DNA from 2 places in the Pseudarthrobacter sp. fls2-241-R2A-168 genome. Region 1 is predicted to be linked to the other one. Evidence: predicted binding sites of a transcription regulator. Region 1 holds the regulator's gene; the other holds the start of a gene.
What was found. Region 1 encodes HrcA, which represses chaperone genes, less so after heat shock. Its sites were predicted from a motif close to TTNGCACTCGNNNNNNNCGAGTGCNAA; they were not measured.
Positions count from the first base shown of each region.

Region 1 (9,734 bases):
CGGCGATGTCCCCAAGCATGCCCTGCGGCGTGGGCCGGTCCGGGGTCCCCGGGGTCAGTTCATCCATGGGCACTGACAGGACGTCCGTGGCGCCGGGCTCGTCCATCAGTTCGATGTGAAGCTTCTCCATGGCCGGCTCGTCCACCAGGAGGATGGACAGTTCGGCCTGCGGGTGGATGTACAGCTGCTCGAAGATGTACCTGGACAGGGCAACGAGTTCAGATTCGTCCACCTGGACGCCGGACTCGTTGTTCACCTCGATACTCACGCGCGTTCCCCCCGTTTTTCCCGGCTTGCCGAATGCTTCACCCTGTTCCGCTGGGCGTCGTCCCAGATGCTGTAGGCGTTAACGATGTCACCCACCAGCCGGTGCCGGACCACGTCTGCGGCATCCAGGACGGAGAAGTTCACATCGTCAATGCCATGCAGGATTTCCTCCACGATCCGCAGCCCCGAGCGCGTGCCGAACGGCAGGTCCACCTGGGTGATATCGCCCGTGACCACCATCTTGGACCCGAATCCCAGCCTGGTGAGGAACATCTTCATCTGCTCCGGCGTGGTGTTTTGGGCCTCGTCGAGGATGATGAAGGCGTCATTGAGGGTGCGGCCGCGCATGTAGGCCAGCGGCGCCACCTCAATGGTTCCTGCTGCCATGAGCCTCGGAATCGACTCCGGGTCCATCATGTCGTGCAGGGCGTCATACAGCGGACGCAGGTACGGATCGATTTTGTCGCTCAAGGTGCCGGGGAGGAAGCCAAGCCGCTCCCCTGCTTCCACTGCCGGGCGGGTCAGGATGATGCGGCTGACCTCTTTTTGCTGCAGGGCCTGGACGGCCTTGGCCATGGCGAGGTAGGTCTTGCCGGTACCGGCCGGACCGATCCCGAAAATGACGGTGTTGGCGTCAATGGCGTCAACGTAGTTCTTCTGGTTCAGCGTCTTGGGGCGGATCGTTTTGCCGCGGCTGGACAGGATGTCATGGGTCAGCACATCCACCGGGTTCTGCAGGGACTGGGTACGGAGCAGGGCAACGAGTTGCTGCAGCACGGCCGGGCTGATGACGGTTCCGCGTGCCACCAGTCCCCGGACCTCGTGGAGGAGCCGCATGATCCGCGGCACGTCCGTAGCCGGTCCGCTAATGGAAAGCTCGTTGCCGCGGACGTGGAAGTTCACGTCAGGGAACTGCTCTTCAATGAACCGCAACGCTTCATCATGGCTGCCGAGGGATTGAACCATCTGGTCGGAGCTGTCGAAGAGGACCACTTCGGTGCGGACGCCAGGGAGTGTGTGGGGAAATTCCCCCGCGGCGCCTTCGCCGGTGACAAGCCTGCGCTTTCCGTTAGCTGATTCAGTCATGGTGTTGGCCCGCGGGCCCGTGATCCCCTCGATCTCGAAAAAGTGGCTGCTGGCTGATCGGCGGCGGGCTGTCCCCGTTGCGTCTCAGCGGTACCTTCCATCTTACGCCAGAGGGCAGCCCTGGCCCGATGCCCGCCCCGGTACGGGCGCGGGGTGCTTGGCCCTGGCCGCCGATACTGTTCCGGTTCCGGCTGTCCGTCATTAGGTATCAACTTCATATCGGCCTCATATCGTTCACGTTGCAGTTGGGCCGCTGGGCGCATCCGGCGGCTTTTGCCCGCCGGCGCTGTGTAATGCTGGAAATCCAGGGTGCTACGGAAGCGCCCAGGCTGACCGGGGATCGGCCAATCCAACCAGGGAAGGACAGGCAATTACGGTGCCGGAAACCGCAGGGCCCCACCGGGCCGGAAGAACACTGAACGGCGCCCGTTCAATGGTTCTTGCCGGGCTGCTGGTTGCCATCCCTGCCCTGACCGGCTGCATCGCCGAACCGGGCCCGTCACCCACGGGCCTCCTGGCCTCGAGTCCCGCCGCCACCGGCAGTGTCTCTGGTGCGCCCGCCACCAGCGCACCCCTGGAAACCACGCAGTCCTCCAACAAGGCCCCGGTTTACTGGATTGGCCGCAGCAACAGCAACGTATTCCTGTACCGCGAGTTCAGGGATGTTCCCGAGCAGGAAAATCCAGTGACGCGGGCCCTGCGCGCCATGATGTCCGAAAAGCCCCTGGATCCGGACTTCTTCACCCCCTGGCAGAACCCCAAACAGCTGGCAACCTCGATTTCCGGCAAGGACATCATCACCGTTGACGTGTCGGAGGACGCCTTCAACAGCAACCTGGACGCCGATATGGCGGCCCGGGCCATCCAGCAGCTGGTCTATACGGCCACCGCGGCTGCGGCGAGTTCCGGCCTGATTGACTCCGGCCAGCAGATCCGCGTGCGCATCCTGGTGGACGGGCACACAGATTACGTGGCGTTCAACCACGTGCAACTGGGGTCCCTCATGGCCCGCACGGCCGGGCTCGTGGCTCCGGTGTGGATCATCGACCCGCAGGAAAACGTTGAGGTGGCGGACGGCAGCGTCAAGATCACCGGCCGGAGCACGGCCGCGGGCGGCAAGCTCCGCTGGCAGATCCTACGGTCGGAGGAGAACGGGAACAAGACACCATTCCTGACCGGCGAGACCACCGCCGCGGCGGACCCTGCCCAGGCGGGAGTCTTTACGCTGGCCCTGACCCTGCCCGCCGGCGACTACGAGCTCCGGGTCGGGCAAACGTCCAACCCCGATAGCCAGCAAAACGGCACCGAAGATACCCGGGGATTCAAAGTACGGTAAGCCGTGGCCGTTCAGGCTGCGGGCGCCGCCCAGCGGCCCAGGACATCGCTGGCAAGCACGACGGCGGCGGGACCGGCGGTTGATGAACGCAGCACATGGTGTCCCAGCAGGGCAGTCACGGCTCCCTGGCCGCACAGTTTCGTCACCTCGCGCTGGCTGATGCCCCCTTCGGGGCCGACAATCAGGAATATTTCCCGCGGCCCTTCTACAGCATCATTCGAGAGCCACGATTCCAGGACCAACCGCAGTGGACGCACGGCGTCCTCGTGCAGGATAACGGCGAGGTCGGCCGCCCCGGCAGCAGCAGCGAGACCGGCAGTGTCGACGGCGGCACGCACCTCCGGGATCCAGGCCCGCCGGGCCTGCTTGGCAGCGGCGGTAACTACAGACTGCCACTTTGCATGGGCCTTGGCCGCCCGGTCCCCCTTCCAGCGCACGATGGACCGTTCGGACTGCCACGGTATAACGGCGTCGATCCCCAGTTCGGTGGCGGTTTCGATGGCCAGCTCATCCCGGTCGCCTTTGGCAAGGGCCTGGACCAGCACCAGCCTGACCCCAGGCCGGTCCTCGACCACCACGGAGGTGCATTCGACCTCGAGCCCGGCCGGGGAGGCTGCCAGCACTTTCCCGCTCATCCGGGTGCCGGCGCCGTCAACGATGTCCACGGGCTCGCCGGGAGCCAGGCGTTTGACGGTCACCGCATGCCGGGCCTCGGGTCCCGCCAGGACAAAACGCCCTTCGGGTGCCATCTGGTCCAAGGACCCGGACGCCGTGAAAAAGACGGGGTTGCTCACCGCTACAGGTTACCGAACCGGTCCCGGAGCTTGGCGAACATACCGCCGCTGGCGGCCAGCTTGCCCTCCGTGATCTGTTCGCCGCGCAACTTGGCGAGCTGACGCAGCAGGTCCTCCTGCGCCGCGTCCAGTCTCGCCGGCGTCTCCACCTGCAGATGGACCTTCAAGTCACCCCGGCCGTATCCGCGCAGGTGCGTGACACCCAGCCCGCGCAAGGTGATGATCTCGCCGGACTGCGTTCCTGCCTTCACATCGATCTCCTGGGGACCGTCAAAGGTTTCCAGGGTGACGTCTGTTCCCAGCGCGGCTGCGGTCATGGGGATGTTCAGGGTGGCGTGGAGGTCGTCGCCCTCCCGGACATAGGTGGCGTCGTTGTTGACGCGGATTTCAACGTACAGGTCTCCGGCGGGGCCGCCGGCAGGACCGGCCTCGCCCTGGCCGGAGAGCTGGATGCGGGTGCCTGTGGCAACGCCGGCGGGAACCTTGATGGTCAGCGAACGCCGGCTGCGGATGCGGCCCTGCCCGCTGCACTCGTTGCAGGGGTCCTTGATGACGGTGCCGAAGCCTTCGCAGGTGCCGCACGGAGCTGCGGTCATGACCTGGCCCAGGATGGACCGGACCGCCCGCTGGACCTGGCCGCTGCCGCCGCAGATGTCGCAGCGCTCCGGGTGGGTGCCCGGCCGGCAGCACGAGCCTTCGCACGTTGGGCAGACCACTGCCGTATCCACTTCGAGCTTCCTGTTGACGCCGAAAACGGCGTCGCGAAGTTCGATCCGGACGCTGATGAGGGCGTCCTGGCCGCGCCGGACACGCGATGCGGGCCCGGAGGAACCGCCGGCGCCAAAGAACGTATCGAAGATGTCCTGGAAGGCGAAGCCCTGGCCGGCGTAGGCTCCCCCGCCGAACCCGTTGTCCGTGCCGTTCTCGTTGCCGGTGGTGTCGTACACCCGGCGTTTCTGGGGATCGGAGAGAACTTCGTAGGCGTGGGTCACGGCCTTGAAGCGGTCTGCCACATCTTCGCCGGGGTTAACGTCCGGGTGAAGGGTGCGGGCCAGCTTGCGGTAGGCCTTCTTGATCTCTTCCCCGGTTGCATCCGGTGAGACTCCAAGGACTTCGTAGTGGCTGCTCAAAGTTCGTATCTCTTCCTTGTTGTTTTGCCTGCAGTTGTACTGCGGGCGCTACTGTTCGTGCCTGGCCGCCGGACGGTTCGGGTCAGGGACCTAAAATCCGTGACAGGTACCGGGCGACGGCCCTGACCGCGGCCATGGTGGTGGGGTAGTCCATCCTCGTGGGGCCCAGGATGCCAATCTTCGCGACACTGTCCGGCCCGTACCCGGTGGCCACCACCGATGCCTCCGCCAGGCCGTCGTACGGGTTCTCGCGGCCGATGCTGACGGCCACCCCACGGTGGTCCTGCGCCATCTCGCTCAGGAGCCGCAGCATCACCACCTGTTCCTCCAGCGCCTCCAGCACGGGGCCGATGCTGAGCGGAAAATCCACGTTGGAACGGGCAAGGTTGGCTGTCCCGGCCATCACCATGCGGTCCTCCCGGCTGCTGTGGGCCAGGGCTTCCAGCCCGTGCGCCAATGCCTGGGCTGCCTGCCGCTGTGCGGGGGCGACGCCGGACACCACTGCGGGCAGCGACTGCGTCAGCTGGCTCAGGGCAGTCCCGCCAAGGGATGCCAGGAAATGCGTGCGTAAAGTACCGAGGACGTCGTCGCCAAGGTCCTGCCCGACGTCGATGACCCGCTGCTCCACCTTGCCGCTGTTGGCGATCAGCACCACCAGCACCTTCCGCGGTGCCAGGAGGACGAATTCGATATGCCGGACCAGGGCGCGGTTGAGGTGCGGATATTGGACCACTGCCACCTGGTTGGTCAGCTGGGACAGCAGCCGGACGGTGCGCTCCAGGACGTCGTCGAGGTCGTCTGCCCCTTCCAGCAGGGACTGAATGGCCCGGCGTTCGGCCTGCGACAGCGGCTTGACCGCAGAAATTTGGTCCACAAAGAGCCGGTAGCCCTTGTCCGTGGGAATGCGGCCTGCGCTTGTGTGCGGGGCTGTGATCAGCCCTTCGTCCTCAAGTGCGGCCATATCATTGCGAATGGTGGCGCTGGAGACACCAAGATGGTGCCGTTCCACCAGGGCCTTGGACCCGACGGGCTCGCGCGAGTGGACATAGTCCTCCACGATGGCCCGCAGTACTTCAAGCTTGCGCGGTTCGCTCACACTCCACCTCCATCCAGGGATCAGGGCAGCCGTTCCGCCCGCACCGTACCTCACAGGGGTTAGCACTCGACATGCCTAAGTGCTAACAGTCTATTATGATTCGCCCCGTTGTTAGCATTGGTACCGCTCCGGGCGAAATTCCGGGCCCGGATCCAGCACGAAGCGGAGTTCATCCATGCAATACCAGAACTGGGGAGCCCAGGACCTGACGGCACCTGCAAGATCGCAACTGCTTGAAGTGCCGGTGGAGCGCGGCATGGTACTGGAGGAGGTCCAGTCCGGCTGGGTAGGCGCAGTGACGCGGGTGGAAAAATCAGGCGGCATGCACGTGGTGGCCCTGGAGGACCGCCGGGGCAAGTCCAGGTCCTTCCGGCTGGGTTTCGGTTTCCTCCTGGAAGGCCAGCCCATCCGGCTGATGCCACCGGTACCCAAGCAAACCCCGGCCGGGGGCCCGGCCGGCGGCCGGACAGCATCCGGTTCGGTGCGGGTGGCGGGCCAACGGGCACAGGTGGCCAAGGCGAGCCGCATCTGGGTGGAAGGAAAGCACGACGCCGAACTGGTGGAGAAAGTATGGGGCGACGACCTCCGGGTGGAGGGCATCGTCGTCGAACCCCTGCACGGCATTGATGACCTGGCGGCGGCGGTTGCCGGTTTCAGGCCCGGTCCCGGTCGGCGCCTGGGCGTGCTCGTGGACCATTTGGTGCCCGATTCGAAGGAGTCACGGATCGCGGATGCGGTCATGGCCTCCCCCGGAGCCGCCGGCAACGTGCTGATCGTTGGCCACCCCTATGTCGACGTCTGGCAGGCGATCCGCCCGTCCGTCCTGGGCATTGAAAAGTGGCCCGAAGTGCCGCGCGGGCAGGACTGGAAGACCGGCATCCTCAAGGCGTTCGGGCGGCCGCACGCCACCAAGGAGGACATCGGGCTGGGCTGGCAGAAACTGCTGGGCGCAGTGCGCACCTACGCGGACCTGGAAGCATCCCTGCTGGGCAGGGTGGAGGAAGTAATTGACTTCCTCACTGTCCCCTGAACTGACAGGATCCAGCGGCAGGACGTCTGAGCGGGCGGCTTCACCAAGTATTCTTGGTATTGCGGTGTCTGCTTCTGGCATTACCTCAGCAGATATTGGCATTCTTACCAAGCACCATTGCACTTTCGAAGGAACAGACTGTGGCAGAAAACGCACAAGATCACAGGGACAGCCAGGGCGGCGAGGGCCGTTCGGAGTACCATGGCGTCCCCGCGAATGCGCTGCCCCTGACGGCCAGCGAAGACAGGCAGTGGGCTACGCTCTCGCATTTCGGCGGGATCCTGGGCTGCGTCCCTGCACTCCTGATCTACCTGATCTTCCGTGACCGGGGTCCCTTCACCGCGCAGGAGTCCAAGGAGGCGCTGAACTTCAGCCTGCCCCCAACCATCGCCGCCGTGCTTGCCAACATCCTGGTGTTTGTGCCGGTCGTGGGCAACATCTTCGCCGTCATCGCCACCCTGATCTGGATTGCCCTGACGTGTTTCTCGGTGGCGGCCGGAATCCACGTGAACCGTGGCCAGCCGCACCGCTACCAGTACAACCTCCGCTGGATCAAGTAGCGTTCCAGCAACACGGGGTCACTCCCTGCCCAATAACCAGGCGTTTTTGGGCAGCGAGTGACCCCGTGTTGCTGTTGGCGGATCTAGTCCGGGAGGACCCGGCGCACCACCGCATCGGCCAGGAGCCTGCCCTTGAGAGTGAGGACCAGCCGGCCCCGGAAGGCTGCCGCCGGCTCCACCAGGCCGTCCGCGATCAGGCCGGCCACTTCGTGCCTGCCGTCTGCACCGAGGGTGGAGACAGCCAGCCCTGACTGCAGCCGTGCCTCAAGCATCACCCGCTCCACGTTCCGGGTTTCCGGGTCCAGGGTTTCCCGGCCGGCGGCAGGCGAGAGGCCCTGGACCATGCGGCCTGCGTAGGCCGTGGGGTGTTTGACGTTCCACCAGCGGACGCCGCCCACGTGGGAGTGCGCACCCGGCCCGATCCCCCACCAGTCATCCCCGCGCCAGTAGGCGAGGTTGTGGCGGCAGGCCTGCTCCGGCGTGCGGGCCCAGTTGCTGACTTCATACCAGCCCAGGCCGGCTTCGGTGATCAGCTGATCGGCCAGCTCATACTTGTCGGCGTGATCGTCGTCGTCAATACCTGGAACTTCGCCACGGCGGATCTGGGCCGCAAGCTTGGTCCCGTCCTCAACGATCAGCGCGTAGGCGCTGATGTGGTCGGGCTCGTAGGACAGCGCGGTTTCCAGGGAGTGGCGCCAGTCGGCGAGCGACTCCCCCGGCGTCCCGTAAATCAGGTCCAGGCTCACTGCAAGTCCCGCTTCGCGTGCCCATTGCACCACCTGTGGAACGCGGCTTGGGGTGTGCGTCCGGTCCAGAACCTTCAGGACGTGCGGGACGGCGGACTGCATGCCGAAGGAGACCCTGGTGAACCCTGCCTCTTTCAGGACCGCGAGGGATTCCGGCGTTACCGAGTCCGGATTGGCCTCAGTCGTGACCTCGGCGCCCTCTTCGATGCCCCACTGGTCGATGGCCCCGCGGAGGATCAGGGCCAGGTCTGCGGCGGGCAGCAGCGTGGGAGTGCCGCCGCCGAAGAACACCGTGCCCAGCTTGCGCGGAGGCAGGCCCGACGCCGAGAGGACCTTCGCTGCCAGCGTCACCTCCGAGGCGGCAGTCTGGGCGTATGCATCCTGGGAGGCGCCGCCGCCCAGTTCCGTTGCGGTGTAGGTGTTGAAGTCGCAATAGCCGCAGCGCACCGCACAGAACGGTATGTGGACGTACAGCCCGAACGCCCGCTCCGCCGCACCGTCCGCTGCCTGGGCAGGCAGCAGGCCGTCCGACGGCGCCGGGTCGCCGAGGGGAAGAGTACTAGGCATTGCGGGGGCCTCCGGTGTTGCCGGACGCGGTGTTCACTACTTCTTGGCCTTGTCCTTGGATTCGTCAGTGGTGAGGGCGGCAATAAACGCTTCCTGGGGGACCTCCACGCGGCCCACCATCTTCATGCGCTTCTTGCCTTCCTTCTGCTTCTCCAGCAGCTTGCGCTTGCGGGAGATGTCGCCGCCGTAGCATTTGGCCAGGACGTCCTTGCGGATGGCGCGGATGCTTTCGCGGGCGATGATCCTGGAGCCGATGGCAGCCTGGATGGGCACCTCGAACTGCTGGCGCGGAATGAGCTCGCGCAGTTTGGTGGTCATCATGACGCCGTAGGAGTACGCCTTGTCGCGGTGGGTGATGGCGGAGAAGGCATCCACCTGCTCGCCCTGGAGCATGATGTCCACCTTGACGAGGTCGGCCACCTGGTCGCCGTCGGCCTTCCAGTCCAGCGAGCCGTAGCCGCGGGTCTTGGACTTCAGGATGTCGAAGAAGTCGAAGACGATCTCGGCCAGCGGCAGCCGGTACCGGATCTCCACCCTGTCCTCGGACAGGTAGTCCATGCCGCCCATAACACCGCGGCGGCTCTGGCACAGTTCCATAATGGCGCCGACGAATTCATTCGGCGCCAGGATGGTGGCGGACACCATCGGCTCGCGGACCTCGGAGATTTTGCCGGAAGGATACTCGCTGGGATTGGTCACGTGGACCACCTTTTTGTCTTCCAGCGTTACCTCGTATTCCACGTTGGGAGCGGTGGAGATGAGGTCCAGGTTGTATTCGCGTTCGAGCCGTTCACGCGTGATCTCCAGGTGGAGCAGCCCGAGGAAGCCCACGCGGAAACCGAAGCCCAGTGCAGCAGACGTTTCCGGCTCATATACGAGCGCGGCATCGTTGAGCATCAGTTTCTCCAGTGCGTCGCGAAGCACGGGGTAGTCAGTGCCGTCCAGGGGATACAGTCCGGAGAAGACCATCGGCTTGGCATCGGCATAGCCGGGCAGCGAGTCAGCGGCCGGTTTGGCAAGGTTGGTGACGGTATCACCGACCTTGGACAGCCTGACATCCTTAACACCCGTGATGAGGTAGCCCACTTCACCGACGCCCAGGCCCTTGGAGGGGGTGGGCTC
Region 1 is NZ_JARVSG010000007.1:156,875-166,608, reverse strand. Features, by position in the region: gene ybeY (rRNA maturation RNase YbeY) at 1-268, opposite strand, end outside; gene QRN11_RS06045 (PhoH family protein) at 265-1,353, opposite strand; gene QRN11_RS06040 (GerMN domain-containing protein) at 1,730-2,689, shown strand; gene QRN11_RS06035 (16S rRNA (uracil(1498)-N(3))-methyltransferase) at 2,701-3,483, opposite strand; gene dnaJ (molecular chaperone DnaJ) at 3,486-4,613, opposite strand; gene hrcA (heat-inducible transcriptional repressor HrcA) at 4,696-5,709, opposite strand; gene QRN11_RS06020 (DUF3097 domain-containing protein) at 5,885-6,739, shown strand; gene QRN11_RS06015 (DUF4870 domain-containing protein) at 6,880-7,299, shown strand; gene hemW (radical SAM family heme chaperone HemW) at 7,383-8,612, opposite strand; gene lepA (translation elongation factor 4) at 8,649-9,734, opposite strand, start outside.

Region 2 (20,123 bases), on a different contig from region 1:
CAGTGCGGCGCGGCCTGCGATCAGCCAGCCGGCGCTGGGAGCGAAAGCCGTTGCGGCTGACACTGCGGCGAAGCCGATGCTGCCGATGATCAGCAGCCGGCGCCGCCCGATCCGGTCACCCAGGCTGCCCATGGCAACCAGCAGCCCGGCCAGCACGAGCGGGTAGGCATCCACGATCCACAGCAGTTCGACGCCGGAGGTGTCCAGTGCCCGCGCTATCGCGGGCAGCGCGAACGTCAGTGCCGTGTTGTCGACGGCGACGAGGAGGACCGGGAACATCAGAAGCGCCAGCGCGAGCCAGTCGCGCCCCGCCCTCCGGGGTGAAACAGGTGCCTGACCCGCTGTGGCGTTCAGGCGGGTGTGGTTTTGCTGCGATGCGGAGGAAGCGGTCATCGTTTAACTATACCGTCCGGACGGTACAGTTAAGAAACCCGTTCCCGTCAATGCATGATTGGAACCATGGCCAGAAAACCCGTGGCGCGGGACGCAGTCCTCGATGCCTTTGAAGAACTCCTGATCGATGTGGGGGAGCGTGCCGCCACCCTGGACGCCGTGGCGAAGCGGGCAGGCGTCTCCAAGGGCGGGCTGCTGTACCACTTCCCCAACAAGGAAACGCTGATCGCGGCCACCCTTGAACGGCTGGACCGCCTGGCGGGGGAGGACCTTGACGCCATGGCGGCGGCACCGGAAGGGGCGGCCGCCTATTTCATCCGGTCATCGCTCTGGTCCGACACCCCCATGGACCGGTCCTTCGTCGCCGCCACGCGCCTGGCTGAAGTGGCCCACGAGGAAGCACGCCGCCGCTTCGCTGCGATCCAGCACCAGTGGCTGGAGCTCATCGGCAAGGATGTGGGCCCGGCCATGGCAAAAGCTGTCCTCTACATGGGGGACGGGCTGTACTTCAATGCCATGTGGGAGAGCGGGCCGTCCGGAAAGCCCGGAAGCCGGGAGGCGGATGTGAAGGAACTGCTGGCCGCCGTCGACCGGCTGCGGGGCTAGCCGTTCATTTGCCCGGGGGACGGCGGCGTAGGAGAATTGGTCCATGTGCCGGCCGTTCCGGCAGCCAGCAAAAACAACCTAATTGAATAGCCTTTGATCTGCGGCGGGAGAGTTCTGCCAGAAGGTACAAGCAGGCGCCGTAGGAGCAATACCTCCCCAGGAATCTCACAGGCCCATGTACCGCCGCGGCGAGGCACCTCTGGAAAGCAGCACGCTGTCCGCCCCGGGAAACCGTCCCGGTTCCTGGACTGCTGTGCTCACCGACGGTGCAAGCGGGACCGGCGCAAGCAGGGACCGCGGAAACTCTCAGGTCCAGTTACAGAGCGGGGAGGACCCGAATCGATGTGGCGTACCCTGCGCCGCCTTATGTATGGAGTTCCTCGTGACTGCTATTTCGGCCTCCGCCATTCCAGCCTCCGCCAATCCCGCCACTGCTCCGGCTGCCACCTTCGTTGACCGGCATATCGGCGCCCGCCGCCAGGCCGACGTCGACACCATGCTTAAAGCCGTCGGCTACGACACCGTGGACGCACTGGTTGATACCGCCGTGCCCAAGGACATCCGCCAGGATTCGGCACTGGCACTGGCCGGCGCCCTGAGCGAAGTCGAGGCGCTCGCTGAGCTGCGGCGGCTGGCGGCGAAGAACAAGACCGCTGTGCAGATGATCGGCCAGGGCTACTACGACACCGTGACCCCGCCGGTGATCCGCCGCAACATTCTTGAGGGCCCGGCCTGGTACACCGCTTACACGCCCTACCAGCCCGAGATATCCCAGGGCCGCCTCGAAGCACTGCTGAATTTCCAGTCCATGGTCGAGGACCTGGTGGGGCTGCCGATCGCCAATGCTTCCCTGCTGGACGAAGCCACCGCCGTCGCCGAGGCCGTGCTGATGATGCGCCGGGCCAACAAGAACGCAGCCGCCCGGGACGGCAAGACGGTGCTGGATGCGGACTGCCTGCCGCAGACTATCGCCATCGTCAAGGGCCGCGCCGAGGCGCTCGGCTTCGAGGTGGAGGTCGCCGACCTCGCCCAGGGACTACCCGACGGCGCCGTCAACGGCGTTGTCCTCCAGCAGCCCGGCGCCTCCGGCCGGGTCTTTGACCACACCGCGGTCATCGCCGAGGCGAAGGAACGCGGAGCCCTGGTGACTGTTGCCGCCGACCTCCTGGCCCTCACCCTCATTACGCCTCCCGGCGAGCAGGGCGCCGACATCGCCGTCGGCTCCGCCCAGCGTTTTGGCGTCCCGCTGTTCTACGGCGGCCCGCACGCCGCCTACATGGCGGTGCAGAAGGGCCTGGAACGCTCCATGCCCGGCCGCCTGGTGGGGGTTTCCAAGGACAACGCCGGAGTGCCCGCCTACCGTCTGGCCCTCCAGACCCGCGAACAGCACATCCGCCGTGAGAAGGCCACCTCCAACATCTGCACCGCCCAGGCGCTGCTGGCGATCGTTGCCTCGATGTACGCGGTGTACCACGGCCCGGAGGGCCTGAAGGCGATCGCCCGGTCCGCGCACACCCACGCCAAGACTCTCGCAGCGTCCCTCAAAGCCGCCGGCTTCGACGTGCTGCACACCAGCTTCTTCGACACCGTGACGGTCTCCGTCCCCGGGAAGGCCGCGGGCATCGTCGCCGCCGCCGAAGCCAAGGGCATCAACCTGCGCAGCATTGATGCGGACACGGTGGGCTTCTCCACCGATGAAACGACGACGGCGGCAATCGTCGACGGCGTCCTGGCCGCCTTTGGCGCCACCCAGGCAGAGGTGACGGACGGTTTCGCCCTGGACGCCGCCGTCGAACGTTCCTCCGACTTCCTGCAGCACCCGGTGTTCAACACCCACCGCTCGGAGACCCAGCTCCTGCGCTACATCCGGAAGCTTTCTGACCGGGACCTGGCGCTGGACCGCACCATGATCCCGCTGGGCTCCTGCACCATGAAGTTGAACGCCACCGCCGAGATGGAAGCCATTTCCTGGCCCGAGTTCGCTTCAATCCACCCGTTCGCCCCGGACTCCCAGACCGAGGGCTGGCGCGAACTCATTGCGGACCTGGAAGCACAGCTGACAGAGATCACCGGGTATGACCAGGTATCCATCCAGCCGAACGCCGGGTCGCAGGGCGAGCTCGCGGGCCTGTTGGCGATCCGCGGGTACCACCACTCCCGTGGTGATCAGCAGCGCAACATCTGCCTGATCCCGGCTTCCGCCCACGGCACCAACGCCGCTTCCGCTGTGCTCGCGGGCATGAAGGTTGTTGTCGTCGCTACTGCTGCCGACGGCACCATCGATCACGCCGACCTGTACGCCAAGATCGAGGCACACAAGGACGCCCTGTCCTGCATCATGATCACCTACCCGTCCACCCACGGTGTGTACGACGCCGACGTCCGCGAAGTCTGCGACGCCATCCACGCGGCCGGCGGCCAGGTGTACATCGACGGTGCCAACCTGAACGCCCTGGTGGGGCTGGCGCAGCCGGGCAAGTTCGGCGGCGACGTCTCGCACCTTAACCTGCACAAGACCTTCTGCATCCCGCACGGCGGCGGCGGACCCGGCGTCGGACCGGTTGCTGCCAAGGCACACCTCGCACCGTTTATGCCCGGCAACGCGGCCACGTGGACCGAAGGAAACGACGTGCCGATCTCCGCGTCCAAGTACGGCTCCGCGGGCGTGCTGCCCATCTCCTGGGCCTACGTGAAGCTGATGGGCGGACAGGGGCTCACCGAAGCCACCAAGTCCGCGCTGCTGGCAGCAAACTACGTCGCCGCCCGGCTGAATGACTTCTTCCCCGTCCTGTACACCGGTGAAGGGGGACTGGTAGCCCACGAGTGCATCCTGGACCTGCGCGAGCTGACCGCCAAGACCGGCGTCACCGCGGAGGACGTGGCCAAGCGCCTCATCGACTACGGCTTCCACGCTCCCACCCTGGCGTTCCCCGTGGCGGGCACCCTCATGGTGGAGCCCACGGAATCCGAGGATCTTGGCGAGATTGACCGCTTCATTGAGGCGATGATCTCCATCCGCGCCGAAATCGACCAGGTGGCGAACGGCGAGTTCTCCGTGGAGGACAGCCCGCTGCGCAACGCCCCGCACACGGCGGCCGCCGCCATCAGCAGCGACTGGGACCGCGCCTACCCGCGCGAACAGGCGGTGTTCCCGGTGAAGTCGCTTAAGCAGGACAAGTACTTCCCGCCGGTAGGCCGCATCGATGGTGCGGCTGGCGACCGCAACCTGGTCTGCTCCTGCCCGCCGCTGTCCGAGTTCGAGGATTCGACAAGCTCAACCACCGGCTTGGAAGGCTGAGCACATGAGTGAGAAGTACACGGCCCTCTATGAGGAGCACAAGAAGCTCGGTGCCTCCTTTACCGACTTCGGCGGCTGGCAGATGCCCCTGAAGTACAGCTCCGAGCTCGCCGAGCACCACGCCGTCCGCAAGAGCGCCGGGCTGTTCGACCTCTCCCACATGGGCGAGGTATGGGTCAGCGGGCCGGACGCCGGCGCCTTCCTGGACTACGCCCTGGTGGGAAAAATTTCCGCGATGCCCGTGGGCAAAGCCAAATACTCTTTGATCTGCAACGAGGACGGCGGCATCATCGACGACCTCATCACCTACCGGCGGCCACCGGCTGCTGACGGCACCGATGTCTTCCTGGTGGTCCCCAACGCCGGCAACGCCGCGGTGGTGGCCGCTGAACTGGCCAAGCGGGCTGCCGGGTTCGACGTGCAGGTGGACGACGCTTCCGATGCCACTTCCCTGATCGCTGTGCAGGGCTCCAAGGCGCAGGAACTGCTGCTCCGCCTGGTCCCTGCCGCGCAGCACAGCCTCGTGACGGACCTGAAGTACTACGCCGCCGTCGAAGTCCCGTTCCTGGTGGGCGGCGCAGGACTGGACCTGCTGCTCGCCCGGACCGGCTACACCGGCGAGGACGGTTTCGAGATCTTTGTGTCCAACGACGACGCCCCCGGGCTTTGGCAGGCGCTCGTCGCCATCGCCGACGACGGCGAGCTGACGCCCGCGGGCCTGGCCTCCCGCGACTCCCTCCGGCTCGAAGCGGGAATGCCCCTCTACGGCAACGAGCTGTCGCTGCAGGGCGACCCGTTCGCAGCAGGCCTGGGGCCCGTCGTCGCGTTGTCCAAGGAAGGTGACTTCGTGGGCAAGGCCGCCCTGGCAGCCAAGAAGGAAGCGGGCGCCGGTTCCACTGCCGGGCGCAGGCTCGTCGGGCTCAAGGGATTGGGGCGCCGGGCCGGCCGCGCCCACTACCCGGTCCTCAAGGACGGCAACGTCGTCGGCGAAGTCACCTCCGGCCAGCCCTCGCCCACCCTCGGCTACCCCATCGCCATGGCATACGTCGACGTCGGGTTCACCCAGCCCGGCACGCCACTGCACATCGATCTGCGCGGCAAGGCAGAGCCCTTCGAAGTCGTCGACCTCCCGTTCTACAAGCGCTCCAAGTAGTTCTCCGGTCCGTGGTTGAGTCCGGTCCCGCCGGACCGGACTTTTCACGCGTGCTTACTTGGGTGCCTGGCTGTGGTCACCATTGGCCCGTCGGGTGCGGCAGGTCACCGATTCCGTGGGCTGCGGGTTGCGTCCGGGCGCACCGGACCGGACTTTTCACGCGTGCTGCTCGTTCCTCGCTTTGACGCACGCTTTCGAAAAGCCCGGCTCCGCCGTGCCCTCGTGGTCAGGTCACCGTCCCGGTGGTTGAGCTTGTCGAAACCTCAGGGCAGGCGACGACTAATCTCGGTGGATGAGTCGTTGGGCTGCGGGTTGCGTCCGGGCGGACGGACACATCATCTTGGGCGGTTAAATCCCTCGAGACTGAGGGGTTCGTCCTGCCTGGCCGTGATTGCGCTTGTTGGAGACTGGACCCTGCAGCACTCTGGCGACGTGTTTGTTTTTCTGGACTGTTGGCCTCGAAAACTGAACCTGCTTTGGCGGCTGTGGGGATTCCGGAAGCGTACGTCAGAGGCGAGGAACGAGCCAGTACGCGGAGGAATCCGCACAGCCGCACCCAACCCGGCCACGAAGAGTTTTCAAACAACAAACAAAGGAAAAACACACATGGCAAAAGTTGCCGCAGACTTGCAGTACTCCGACGAGCACGAGTGGGTGGCCCGGGAGGGTGGGAACCTTGTGTCGATCGGGATTTCCGCTGTCGCTGCGGATGCCCTCGGCGACATCGTCTACGTGGACCTGCCCGAGGTGGGTGCCACGGTGACGGCGGGGGAGACCTGTGGTGAAGTGGAGTCCACGAAGTCGGTCTCCGATTTGTACTCGCCAGTGACGGGTGAGGTGGTGGAGATCAATACTGGAGTTGTGGATGATCCCGCGCTGATCAACAACGATCCCTATGGGGCCGGCTGGCTCTTCAAGGTAGCTGCCGAGTCCGAAGGACCCCTGCTGTCCGCGCAGGAGTACGCGTCCAAAAATGGCGGGGACCTGTAATCCCCGTCAAGCAGCACCAAACCTCTATTAAGGATTTACGCACATGGCTGTTGGTGTCTTTGATCTCTTCTCCATCGGGATCGGGCCTTCGAGTTCGCACACCGTAGGGCCGATGCGCGCTGCCGCCGTCTTCGCCGAGGAGCTGAAGTCCTCCGGAGCGCTGGACCGTGTGGCATCGCTGCGGGTGGACCTCTATGGTTCCCTCGCGGCGACCGGCCACGGGCACGGCACCATGACCGCGATCCTGCTGGGACTGGAGGGCTTCCACCCGGAGCTGATCCTGCCCGACGAGGTGGAGGAACGGCTCGCGGCCATTGCCGAAACCGGAATCCTGAAGCTGGCCGGTGAGGTGCCCCTGCCGTATGGGGTGAAGGACATGGTGCTGCGGCCGCTGACCATCCTGCCGCGGCACACCAACGGCATGACCTTCACCATCTTCGACGCCGAGGACGAGATCCTGCACACCGCCACATTCTTCTCCGTGGGCGGCGGCTTCATAGTCCGGGAAGGCGAGGAGGACGCTGCACGGCAACAGTTGGAGGAGTCGAAGAAAGAACTTCCGCTGCCGTTCCGGACCGCCGCGGAACTTTTGGGCCGCAGCCAGTCCAAAGGACTTTCCATTGCCGACATCATGCTGGTCAACGAGAAGGCCTCCCGCTCCGAAGAGGACATCCGCGAGGGCCTGCTGCACATCTGGTCGGTGATGGAGGACTGCGTGCAGGTGTCCCTGAAGCGTGAAGGGCTGCTGCCCGGGGGACTGAAGGTCCGCCGTCGTGCGCCTGATTGGCATGACCGCCTGCTGAAGGAAGACAAGGACCGGGACCCCAAGTATTGGCAGGAGTGGGTTAACTTGATCGCGCTGGCGGTGAACGAGGAAAACGCCTCCGGCGGCCGGGTGGTCACCGCCCCCACCAACGGCGCGGCCGGGATCATCCCGGCGGTGCTGTACTACGCCCTGCATTACGCCCCCGGGATGGAGAATGCCACCCAGGAGGACCGCGACGACGTTGTGGTCAAGTTCCTGCTCACCGCGGGCGCCGTCGGGGTGCTGTACAAGGAGCAGGCCTCGATTTCCGGGGCTGAGGTGGGCTGCCAGGGCGAGGTGGGATCGGCGTCGTCCATGGCGGCTGCCGGCCTGGCCGAGGTGATGGGCGGAACTCCGGCGCAGGTGGAAAACGCGGCGGAGATCGCGATGGAGCACAACCTGGGGCTGACCTGCGATCCGATCGGTGGACTGGTGCAGGTGCCCTGCATCGAACGGAACGCGATCGCCGCGGCGAAGGCCATCAACGCCGCGAAGATGGCGCTCTGGGGTGACGGCTCCCACCGGGTCTCGCTGGATGAGGTCATCGTGACCATGCGCGAGACCGGCAAGGACATGAGCTCCAAATACAAGGAAACGGCCATGGGCGGCCTCGCCGTCAACGTGGCCGTGTGTTAGGAGCGGCCTGAAAGCGACAGGTGGACCGCCCCTCAGTTGTGGAGGGCGGCCCACCAGTTAAGCGTTGCGGCGAACACCAGCCAGGACACGTAGGGCAGGAGGAGTACGCCTGCCGTGCGGCTGACGGGGCCAAAAGCCAGCACAGTAACCGCGACGGCGGCGATCAGGGCAATGATGATGGCCAGAGCCAGCCACAGGGCAGCTCCGCCGATGGCGGGGTAGAGGCCGAAGAACACGGGCGTCCACGCAAGGTTCAAGGCAAGCTGGAGGCCATATAGTCCCAAGGCGCGCGGGGTGCCGGGTTCCTGCTTGCGCCACACCAGCCAGGCGGCCACGGCCATCCCGGTATAGAGAAAAGTCCAGACCGGGCCGAACACCCAGTTCGGCGGTGACCAGGGCGCCTTGTCCGCGGCGGCGTACCAGCCGCTCACGTTGTTGAAGGTGGCGAGCGAGCCGAGACCCGCAACAAGGAACGATGCAGCCACGAAGGCAACCAACACCAGGACCTGCCTGCTGATGCCCGGCGGTTCCTGATTTTTCCGCGGGGATGGTTCCACCTGCTGCATGCCCCAACCCTTGCCAAGAGCCTCGCTGGAGTCAAGGCAACAGGGCCGGCTCCAGCTTTGAGATGCGGCTCGAGTCCGCTCGACTGAAAAGCCGCCGTGCCGCCAGGCTTTAGACTTGAGGCTGCATGTCCGCACGCAGCCACGAGTACAGAACCGCGCACAACCCCCGATTGGACACGGCCCCTTTGCGAGAATTCACCGCACGTTTTGCCACAGCCGAGGAAATTGAAAACTGGGACAAGCACGTCACGGCCAACCCGAACGGCGGCAACATGCTGCAGTCCGCCGCGTACGCGACGGTAAAAAACGGCGCTGGCTGGAAAGTCCGGTTCCTGGTCCTGGAAAGCCCTGGCTCTGCCAGCTACAACCTGGTGCTGGAGAAAAAGTTTCCGGTCATGGGCCGGCTCTGGTACCTCATCAAGGGCCCTGACCTGGCAGCTGCCGGGGACCTCGGGGCAGCGCTGGAAGCCTGCGCAGCCTTTGTCCGCGACAGGAAACTCAACGTCTTCACCATCAAGATCGAACCGGACATCGTGGACTCCGACGATGCCCAGGCGCACTTGGCCGCCACCGGCCTAGTGAAGGCCCCCAACATCCAGTCCAACGACTCCACCGCGCTGCTGGACATCTCCGGCGCCGAAGAAACAGTCTTCAAAGCAATCTCCTCCCGGGCCCGCAACGCCATCCGCCGCGCTGAACGGGAAGGCTGCGAGGTGCTGCGGGAAGAACCCGGGCCCGCAACCTACCGTGCGCTTTATGACCTCATGGCGGACACTGTGAACGCCAAGGGCTCCATGCCCCTGCGCAGCTACGAGTACTACGCGGCGTTCTGGGACGAGTTCTGCAGCCGCGGCCAGGGCAACTTCTTTTTCGTCTACGAGGACGACAAACCCAGCGTGGGCGCCTTCGTGATCAATTACGGCGCCAAAGCAACGTACAAGGACGGCGGTTCCACCCAGAACCGCAAACAGTACGGCGATTCGCACCTGGTCCAGTGGGCAGCCATCCGGCGGATGCAGGAACTTGGCTGCACTGAATACGACTTCTGTGGCACACCGCCTGCCTCCCGGATCAAGGACAAGAGCCACAACCTGTACGGCATGGGGATGTTCAAGACCAGCTTCACCAAAACCGTCACGGATTTTGTGGGCTGCCACGACTACATCCTTGCCCCGCTCCGCCACCGCCTCTGGGTCAACGGCGCAGAAAAGGTCTTCCGCCGGATTGAAACGGCGCGGACCGGCCAGCAGTTCTACTGACCGCAGCCCCGGCGCAGGCTTAGTCCGCAGGCTGAACCCCGGACTGTAAACAAGGCCGCGCCCGCATACCCGTCCCTGATCCAGCGGCTTTCCTGTTAGCCGCACACCGTGAATAAGGAAATCCCTTGAATCCAGTCACCACCGGCACCGATCTTGAATTTGCCATCCTCAGCGACTCAGAGTTCGAGGCCTTTGCGGTCAAGCACCCGCAAAACAGCTTCCTCCAGTCCGTCGACTTCGCCCGATTCCAGCGCGCCCGCGGCCAGCAGGTGGAGCTCTTTGGCATCCGGCGCGGCGGCGAACTGGTGGCTGCCGGGAAGCTGAACTACACCACTACGCGGCTGGGGTACACGGTGTGTGAATGCGCCAAGGGTCCCCTGATGGACTACACGGACCTCGAACTGGTGCGGGACGTCGTCGGACTCCTCCGCCGGCGGGCTGCGGAGCGCAAAGCCGCGGAACTGCGGATTTCCCCCAACCTGAAGTACATCGCCCGCGACGAGGACGGTGCAGAGCACCCGGAGGTTGAGGACAACCGCCCGCTGGTGTCACGGCTGTCCGGCCTGGGCTTCCAACACCAGGGACTGGAGATGAACTTCGTCAACGTGAACTGGATGTTCATCAAGGACCTGACCGGAATCACGGACGCCGAAGAGCTCATCATGGGCACGAGCTACCGGACGCGCAAGGCCATCCGGAAAGCTGAGAAAAATGGCGTCTTCCTGGAACAGGCCACGCTGGAAACCCTGGACGAGTTCTACGGTGCGCTGAGTAAGGCCGGGGACGAAAAGGGATTCGTCTACCGCGAGCGCGCCTACTACGAGCACCTGCTCCGGACCACGTCCCCGGAATTCACCAAGCTCATGATGGCGAAGATCGACATCCCGGCCTACCGGAAATCCATCACCGAGCGGATGGCGGCCGAATCAGCCACCGCGGCGGAGTTGCGCCGTGAGGTGGAAGAGACCGGCAGCAAGAAAAAGGCGAACCGGCTCAAGGTGGTCCAGGACCTCGTGGACAGCTACGAGCGGAGCCTGACGGACATCGAGCGGTTCCCCGACTCCGTGGGTGTTGCCACTGTGGCCGCCATCCACTTCGTCTGCTACGGGGACGAAGTGGTGTGCGTGATCGGCGGCACCGTGCAGGACTACATCTACTTCAACGGGGCCACGTCGCTCTACTGGGGAATGATGCTGCACGCGCTGGAAAAGGGATACCCGCGGTACAACTTCTACGGAACGTTCGGCATTTCCGGGCAGGACGAGGAAGGCCACGGCGGCTACGAGTTCAAAAAGGGTTTCGGCGGAGAAGTGGTCCAGCTGGTGGGTGACTTCGTGATGCCGGTCCGGCCCGCCGTCTTCCACGCCAACCGCCTGGCCCGGACCGCCGTGGCAACAGCCCGCACGGTGCTGGGCAAGCTGCCCCTGAGGCGTACGGCCTGAAAGACTGGTCACAACACCGCACCGGGACACTGCACCGCACTGGGAGGAGGCAACCATGACTGACCAGCCTGAGTACCCCGGGCGCAGGCCGCAGACGGACGGCCTGCCCAAAACGGAGCCACTGACAGCCTCCCAGGCGCGCCAGAACGCCGCCGCGAAAAGAATGCTGCGCCGCCTGGTCCAGGGCGAAAGCCCGCCTACCGCTCCTTTGAGCATCGTGGACCGGCTCACCGGCAGCCCCTACGCCAACCCGATGATCCAGGTGGGCGGCGTCGACACCTCTGCCCGCAAGACCCTCGACTTCGTCCTGCACCTGGCCGAGACGATGTTCCGCTATGGCGCCGGTGCGTTGGAGGTGGAAACCAGCATCATCGCCGTCACCGCGGCGCTGGGGCTGAAGAACATCGAAGTGGACATCACCAACCAGTCCGTCGGCATCAACTACGCTCCCAAGGACCAGACACCCATCGCGCTGCTGCGCGTGGTGCGCTCCTGGACCAATAACTACGCGGGCCTGGCCAAGGTCCACCAGCTGGTCACGGACATCGTGGCTGGGGGAGTGGGCCGTGACGAGGCTATCCGCCGGCTGGATGAGGCGATCACCAGCCCTAAACCGTTCCCGCGGTGGCTGGTCACGGTGGCGTTCGGGACCTTCGCGGCGGTCTTCGTGGGCGTCCTGGGCGGCGGGCCGGTGTCTTCGGCCATCGCCTTTGTGGCCAACATTGGCATCAGCCTGCTGGCCCGCCAACTGGGCCGGTGGCGGGTGCCGGACTTCTTCATCACCGCCAGCTGTTCGTTTGTGGTGACACAGCTGGCGCTGCTGCTTTGGCAGTTCGGGCTGACAACATCGCCGGCCATCGTGGTGGTGGGCGGAATCCTGCTGCTCCTGCCCACGGGACGCCTCGTCTCCTCGGTGCAGGATGCGATCAACGGCTTCCCCGTTACGGCTGCGGGACGGTTCCTGTCAACGCTGCTGACGTTCGGCGCCATCGTTGCGGGCATCGCCGTCGCCTTCGTGGTGGGCGAGCTGACAGGCATGCAGCGGATCGATGTCACGGAGACGTTCCCGCCGGCCTACGACCTCTGGGTCCTGGTGATCTTCGTGGCGGTGGCCGTGATGGCCATCGGGATTACGGAGCAGACCACCTGGAAGCTGCTGCTGCCCACGGCGGGAGTGGGAGTGGCGGGCTACTTCGTGCTGCTCGCCGCCGGCCAGCTGGGAGTCGGGGACCGGTTCTCGCCCGCGCTGGCTGCCGTAGTGATCGGCCTGCTGGCCCGCGTGGTTGCCCTGCGGATGGGGGCACCGCAGCTTGTGGTGGCCGTGCCGGCCGCCTTGATCCTGCTGCCGGGCCTGACCATCTTCCGGTCCATGTATGTGCTCACCATCGAGGAAGCCGAGATCCTCCTCGGCGCCGGCGGGATGCTCAATGCCGGTGCGATTGTCCTGGGAACGGCGGGCGGGATCGTCCTCGGCGACACGCTTGCCCGGCCGCTGACCAGGAGCCTGGCGAGCAACGAGCGGCGCCGGGCCCGCCGCCGCTGACTAGATCTGGCCGACCGGCAGCTTCTTCTCCGCCTGGAACACGTCCTCCACCCGGCCCTTGGCCCAGTAGCCCGAGAGCGAGACCTGCTTGCGGTCGAGGCCGCGCTGCTTGAAAAAGACGTCGCGCAGGGCCTTCATGTAGCCACGCTCGCCATGGGCGAACACGTCCACGCGGCCGGCAGGCCACGCGGCATCGGCCACGGCCTGGACCAGGAGGTTGCTCTCGCCGGCAGGGACGCCGTTGCGGGTGAGCCAGCGCAGTTCAAATCCCGGCGGGGCAGCGATGGGCTGGATGTCAGCGTCGGAATCCACCTCAAGGAAGGCCAGGCCTGTGGCTTCGGCCGGCAGCGACTCGATGACTGCCGCGATGGCCGGCAGTGCAGCCTCATCGCCGGCGAAAAGGTACCAGTCCGCGTCGGGTGCGGGATTGTAGGCGCCACCCGGGCCGGTGAACGTCAGGGTGTCGCCCGGCTGCGCCTGCGCGGCCCATGGACCCGCCAGGCCCTCGTCGCCGTGCACCACAAAGTCGATGGCCAGTTCGCGGGCTGCCTCGTCCACCCAGCGGACGGTATAGGTGCGGGTGAAGGGCCACTGTTCCCGCGGCATGGTTTCGCGGACGCTCCACAGGTCCAGGGGGGAGGGGTACTCGATGCCCGGCTGCGGGAAAACAATCTTGACGTAGCGGTCAACGAAGTCGTTGTTGGAGAAGTCTGCGAAGCCGTCCCCGCCGGCAACAATCCGGACCATGTGCGGGGACAGTTCTTCCCTCCGGATCACTGTGAGATTGACCTGCGGACGGCTTTTTTTGGTGGCGCTGGTGGCGGCGGGCACGGTGCTCATAAGGCAAGCCTAAGCTAGGGGACTGGCGGGAGCTCCCAGGTTACGTCCGGCGCACCCTGGCTGCGCAGGAGTTCGTTCACCCGGCTGAAGGGGCGGGAACCAAAAAAGCCGCGGGACGCGGACAACGGGCTGGGGTGGGCGCTCGCCACCGCGGGCGCCCCGTCCAACAGAGGGCGGACGCTGTCCGCGTCCTTGCCCCACAGCACTGCAACGAGGGGCTGCCGTGACCCGTCCGGACGGCGCCGGCCTGCGACGGCGGTGACGGCCGCCGTCGTGATCTTCTCCCAGCCTTTGCCGCGGTGCGAGCCGGGGGAGCCCGCCCGCACCGTCATCACCCGGTTCAGGAGCAGCACACCCTGGTCTGCCCAGCCGGACAAGTCCCCGTGCACCCGGGCGGGCACACCGAGATCCGCTTCCAGCTCGCGGTAGATATTTGCCAGGCTCCGCGGAATGGGCCGCGTGCGAGGGTCAACCGAAAAGGAAAGCCCCACCGCATGCCCCGGCGTGGGGTAGGGGTCCTGGCCAACAATGAGCACCTTCACGTCCGCGAGCGGCTGCCGGAAGGCCCGCAGGACGTTCGACGGCGCCGGCAGGACCTGGTGCCCCGCTGCCACTTCGCCGGCAAGGAAGGTCAGTACGTGGCGGAGTTCGCTTTCAACTCCCGCCAGAGCAGCAGCCCAGTCAGGTGCCATAAGCTCATCCAGGGGGAGCAGCGCCAGCTCCGCGAAACCCACTGCATCCGCCGGTTGCTGCGCCAGGTCGAACAAAGCATCTGATTCAAACACCGTCCCATTCTTGCAGGGACGCCCAGGGTGAGGGGCCGGCAGCCAGGCCGTGTGCAAATGACATTGGTGTTATTCGCCCGTAGCATGGGGGTCAGACATTTTTGTAAACCAGCAAAGGAGTATGCAGTGGCGGAGCCAGCCCGGGAGCACCTGCCGGAGCAGGAACCACGGCATTCACTCCTGGCCGATTTCTCGCTCCGTGACTCGCCGCTGAGCGAGCGGGAGCAGCAGATGCTCGCCCTCGAACGGCAGTGGTGGAAGTACGCCGGTGCCAAGGAGCAGGCCATCCGGGAGCTCTTTGACCTCTCCGCGACCCACTATTACCAGCTGCTCAATGCCCTCATCGATACCGAGGATGCGCTGGCCCACGATCCCATGCTGGTCAAGCGATTGCGTAGACTACGTACGTCGCGTCACCGTGCACGTACTGCACGGCGCCTGGGGTCCGACGCGTAAGACGCTCCCGCTGTGCCCTCCAGCAGCAAACCAACAAGGATGTCATCCACCATGACCAGATATGCCCGCGATGAATTCGACAAGGTCCCGGAGACTGCTTCGCGACAAGGTGTCCACCGCACGGCTTCCGCCCCCGCCAGGGTGCGGCTGTGGCCTATCCTCGCCGTGGGCGTGGCAGCACTGGCCATTGGGCTGGTGTCTTTCCTGATCCTTCCCAAGCTGGGTTTCGCCACAGCCGGTGACCAGGCCTCCGTCAGCCAGGAGGCAGCGCCGCTGGCCGGCACCGGATCCACGCCCTCGGCAACTCCGGACGCTTCTCCGTCCGCTGATGCCCAGCCTTCCGCGACGGCTGAACCCGAAGCAAGCGCCGAGGCCAAATCCGCACCGATCGCATCTGCCGAGGCCCCTGCACTGATCAACAAAGCCCAGGCTGTGGCCATCTACAACGCCGCGGGCACCGCAGGGCTGGCAAGCCGTGTTGGCGGCACGGTCCAGGCTGACGGCTGGACGCTGGGGCAGGTGGGCAACTGGGCCGGTTCGCCACAGCAAAGGTCCACCATTTTCTACTCGGGAGCAGGCCAGCTGGCCAGCGCCCAGGCGCTGGCAGAGCTCCTTGGTATCCCCACGCTGGTGAACAGCACGGAATTCCAGGTGCCCCTGGTTGTGGTGCTGGGGCCCGGCTACCGGTAGACAGCGTCCGTCCTGGCGGCCACGCACCTGCCCGCCTGCCCGGCTGTTACGCCTGAATAACTATTGCCGGCTGTCCCGGAGCCGTCCCGCCCCGGGGGGCACGGAGTTGGCTAGAGTGATTTTCAGGTTCGGTTCGGGCCAGCCGGAATACCGCGGCGTGGACACCCGGACACAATGGAAAGAGTGGTCGGACATGGCACTGGGGACCGTCAAATGGTTCAACGCGGAAAAGGGCTACGGCTTCATCACCGTGGACGGCACGGGTGATGACATCTTTGTCCATTGGTCCGCCATCCAGGGCGAAGGCTACCGGGCCCTCGACGAAGGCCAGCGCGTGGAGCTCGAAGTCGGCGAAGGCGAGAAGGGCCCGCAGGCCGAAAGCGTCCGGCCGGCCGAGTGAACAGCGCTTTCCTCCGTCCCGTGGGCATCCGCCGGACACTCATCACAGCTGCCGCCTGCTCAACCCTCGCCCTGACCGCCTGCTCCGGTGCCACCGGCAACGCGAGGGTGGAACCGGCGGAGGCGTCCGGGGACGGCACCCTGCGGATCGGGCTGATCCTGGACAGCACCGGCGAGAACTCCTTCCTGAACGCACCCCAGCTCGCTGCCGCCAGGCTCGCCGTGCAGGAGATCAACGCCGCGGGCGGCCACAAAGGCAAGCCGGTGGAGCTGCTGCCTACCGAAACGGGCCAGGATGCCGCCGGGCAGGCCCAGGCACTCGTTTCCGCAAAAGCTGACGTTGTGATCGGCCCCACCGATTCGAGCCACGCCGCCGCTGCCATAGACATCCTGTCCCGCGCCCGGACACCCCTCATCTCGCCCGCCAACACGGCCGCCGGCCTCAGCACCTCCAACAGCGGCGGCTATTACTTCCGGACGGCAGCTGCCGACGTCGCACAGGGCCCCGTCCTCGTGAAGCTCGCCAAGGACGCCGGCGCCATAACTGTGGCCGTGATGCACCAGGACGGTTCCTACGGCACGGACGTGTCAGCCGCCGTCGCCACCGCTGCGGAACAGGCCGAAATGAACGTGGCAGCCACCAAAGACTTCAAACCGGGTGAGGTTGGCCCTGCTGCCGCGGAGGTCGGCAAGGCCGGAGCGGATGCTGTGATTGTCATCGCCCGGGACGGTGCACAGGGTGTCCTGGCCGAACTCGCCAATGCCGGCGTGGACGGGAAGCGGATCATCCTCAGCGACGGTGCCTTTGCCCGCTACAGCTCCCGGCTGCCCGCCAAGTTCCTCGACGGCGCCCGGGCGGTGGTTGCCGGGCAGCTTCCCGACGCCGACTTCCAGGCCAGGCTGCTCACGGTGGACCCAGGACTGAAGGATGTTTCGTTCGCCGCCGAGGCCTACGACGCCGTGACCGTTGCCGCCTTGGCTGCCGCCAGGGCGCAGGATGACGCCGGCCGCTCCATCGCCGCCAACCTGATCTCCGCCTCCGGAGGAGCGGTGGAAGGATCCTCCGGGAAACCGGAGGCCGATGCCTGCCAGACCTACAAGGACTGCCGGGCAGGGCTCATGACCCGCCCCGATATTAATTACGACGGCGAATCGGGCCCGATTGCCTTCGACGCCAACGGGGACATCACCACCGCCACCTTTACCGTCTATACCTACGCGGCCGACAACAATCCTGTGCCGAGCGGCCGGGAGACCGCCGGACGGGCAGCGGGCTGAGCTTCGCCCTCGGCTAAACGGGGCAAAGCAGGGTCTTATTCGCTTGCACTCTAACGTGGGGAGTGCTAATTATTGAGTTAGCACTCTGACGTACCGACTGCTAAAGCAAAGCTGGTTCCGGCCCGCGGCGCGCTGCACCGGTCGAGGAGCGAAGAAACACCTAACTGGAGTGAGATCCGCAGCCGGAGGCATACAGAGGCCAATGGCGAAGGATCGTCCGTCGCGGGCACTGCAGCGAAGGTTCATTCTTAACGACTGTCCCGAAAGGACTACTGCCGTTATGGCCAAGATCATTGCATTTGATGAAGAGGCACGCCGCGGCCTTGAGCGGGGTCTGAACATCCTCGCCGACGCCGTTAAGGTCACCCTCGGCCCGCGTGGACGCAACGTCGTCCTCGAGAAGAAGTGGGGCGCCCCCACGATCACCAACGATGGTGTTTCCATCGCCAAGGAGATCGAGCTGGACGATCCTTACGAGAAGATCGGCGCCGAGCTGGTCAAGGAAGTTGCCAAGAAGACGGACGACGTCGCCGGCGACGGTACCACCACGGCAACCGTGCTGGCACAGGCACTGGTGAAGGAAGGCCTGCGCAACGTTGCTGCCGGCGCCGACCCGCTGTCCCTCAAGCGCGGCATCGAGAAGGCCGTTGAGGCCGTCACCGCCGAACTGCTGAACTCCGCCAAGGAAATCGAAACCAAGGAAGAGATCGCCGCAACGGCGTCCATCTCCGCCGGTGACGAGGAAATCGGTGCCCTCATCGCCGAAGCCCTGGACAAGGTGGGCAAGGAAGGCGTCATCACGGTCGAGGAGTCCAACACCTTCGGCCTGGAGCTTGAGCTCACCGAAGGCATGCGCTTCGACAAGGGCTACATCTCCGCCTACTTCGTCACTGACGCCGAGCGCCAGGAAACGGTCCTCGAGGATCCGTACATCCTGATCGTCAACTCCAAGATCTCCAACGTCAAGGAACTGGTTGCTGTCCTCGAAAAGGTCATGCAGTCCAACAAGCCGCTGCTGATCATCGCCGAGGACATCGAGGGCGAGGCCCTGGCCACCCTGATCGTCAACAAGATCCGCGGCACCTTCAAGTCCGTCGCCGTCAAGGCTCCGGGCTTCGGTGACCGCCGCAAGGCACAGCTCGCCGACATCGCCGTCCTCACCGGTGGCCAGGTCATCTCTGAAGAAGTTGGCCTCAAGCTGGAGAACGCCGGCCTGGAGCTCCTGGGCAAGGCACGCAAGGTTGTTGTCACCAAGGACGAGACCACCATTGTCGAAGGTGCCGGCGACGCCGACCAGATCGCCGGCCGCGTGGCCCAGATCCGCGCCGAGATCGAGAACTCCGATTCGGACTACGACCGCGAGAAGCTGCAGGAGCGCCTGGCCAAGCTGGCCGGCGGCGTTGCAGTCATCAAGGCCGGTGCCGCAACCGAGGTTGAGCTCAAGGAGCGCAAGCACCGCATCGAAGACGCAGTGCGCAACGCCAAGGCTGCTGTTGAAGAAGGCATCGTGGCCGGTGGCGGCGTGGCCCTCATCCAGGCCGGTGCCAAGGCATTCGCCAACCTGCAGCTGTCCGGTGACGAAGCAACCGGTGCGAACATCGTCCGCGTTGCCATCGACGCCCCGCTGAAGCAGATCGCCTTCAACGCCGGCCTGGAGCCGGGCGTTGTGGTCGACAAGGTCCGCGGCCTGCCCGCAGGCCACGGCCTGAACGCCGCAACCGGCGAGTACGTCGACCTGCTGGCTGCCGGCGTGAACGACCCCGTCAAGGTGACCCGCTCTGCCCTGCAGAACGCGGCCTCCATTGCCGGTCTCTTCCTCACCACCGAGGCAGTTGTGGCCGACAAGCCCGAGAAGAACGCTGCCCCGGTTGGCGGCGGCGACGACATGGGCGGCATGGGCGGCTTCTAAGCCTTCCCTGCCGGGCCTGGTCCCGCGAATACATAAATGCGGCCCCCTCTTGGAGGGGGCCGCATTTGTTTTGTCCAGCAGGAGATTTACTTCCTGGCGCTGGCCAGCATTCCTTCAACTTCCTTTTTGAATGCTTCAGCAGCTGCCTGCGGCGTGAGGCGGTCGTAAAGGACTTCATCGGTGTACCGCTTGATGACGTTCTGCACGCTGCCGGCACCCACCGGCGGAACCGGTGGTGCTTCCTTGATATCCGCGGCGATGTCCTTCAGGAAGCTGACCACCGTGGTGTCCGCAGGCTTCAGCGAGGGCGTGATGCCCTCCACGATCTCCGGGTTGGTGGGTACGCCCCGGTCAGTCATCAGGATCGCCCCGGCTTCAGGGCTGTTGGCCAGGTAGTTGATGAAGGTGGCTGCCTCTTCCGGATGCTTTGAGCGGGAGGAGGCGGACCAGAACATGGTGGGCTTGTAGTACATGCCGTTCCCTGCAGCGGAGCCGTCAGTGCTGGGCGCGCGGAGCATCTTGATGCTGCTGCCGGTCGTCGCCTCGAGGGAACCGAGCTGGTTTGTCCACCACCAGGCCATGCCCACCCTGTTGGTGCCGAAGAGGCTTTCTTCCAGCCCCGCGCCGGCGTCTTCGGTGGCGACAGTGGCGGGCGGGCTGGCCTTCGAATCACGCTGTTCCTTCAGGCGCTCCCAGAAGGAGGCGGCCGTCGAGGTATCGAAATCCAGCTTGCCGTCCTCTGAATAGAGGTTCTCGCCGTGCTGCCGCAGCCAGATGATCAGGTCCGCTTCGTTGGCGCCGTAAGCCGCGCCGTAGTTCTTGCCGTCATCTGATGCGCTGATCTTGGCGGCCGCGGCCATGAAGTCATCCCAGGTCCACTTCGTGTCATCCGGGAGGGGAACATTGGCCGCCTCAAAGACTTTGGTGTTGGCCATGACCACGTAGGCATTTTGGCCTGTGCTCAGGCCATACTGGGCGTCGTCGTACTGCCCTGATGCCAGCGCTTCCTTGTCCAGCTTGGAGGTGTCGATACCCTTCTGCTTGGACAAATCAAGGAGGGCACCGCGTCCGCCGT
Region 2 is NZ_JARVSG010000010.1:219,172-239,294, reverse strand. Features, by position in the region: gene QRN11_RS08135 (MFS transporter) at 1-393, opposite strand, end outside; gene QRN11_RS08130 (TetR/AcrR family transcriptional regulator) at 460-999, shown strand; glycine riboswitch at 1,094-1,192, shown strand; glycine riboswitch at 1,194-1,331, shown strand; gene gcvP (aminomethyl-transferring glycine dehydrogenase) at 1,370-4,297, shown strand; gene gcvT (glycine cleavage system aminomethyltransferase GcvT) at 4,302-5,450, shown strand; gene gcvH (glycine cleavage system protein GcvH) at 6,057-6,440, shown strand; gene QRN11_RS08110 (L-serine ammonia-lyase) at 6,484-7,881, shown strand; gene QRN11_RS08105 (TspO/MBR family protein) at 7,914-8,447, opposite strand; gene QRN11_RS08100 (lipid II:glycine glycyltransferase FemX) at 8,573-9,706, shown strand; gene QRN11_RS08095 (peptidoglycan bridge formation glycyltransferase FemA/FemB family protein) at 9,832-11,148, shown strand; gene QRN11_RS08090 (threonine/serine exporter family protein) at 11,204-12,691, shown strand; gene QRN11_RS08085 (siderophore-interacting protein) at 12,692-13,531, opposite strand; gene QRN11_RS08080 (uracil-DNA glycosylase) at 13,546-14,316, opposite strand; gene QRN11_RS08075 (DUF3263 domain-containing protein) at 14,443-14,772, shown strand; gene QRN11_RS08070 (LytR C-terminal domain-containing protein) at 14,824-15,462, shown strand; gene QRN11_RS08065 (cold-shock protein) at 15,656-15,862, shown strand; gene QRN11_RS08060 (ABC transporter substrate-binding protein) at 15,859-17,139, shown strand; gene groL (chaperonin GroEL) at 17,420-19,048, shown strand; gene QRN11_RS08050 (ABC transporter substrate-binding protein) at 19,135-20,123, opposite strand, start outside.
Region 2: the regulator HrcA is predicted to act here: its motif matches at 17,217-17,243, upstream of groL (chaperonin GroEL).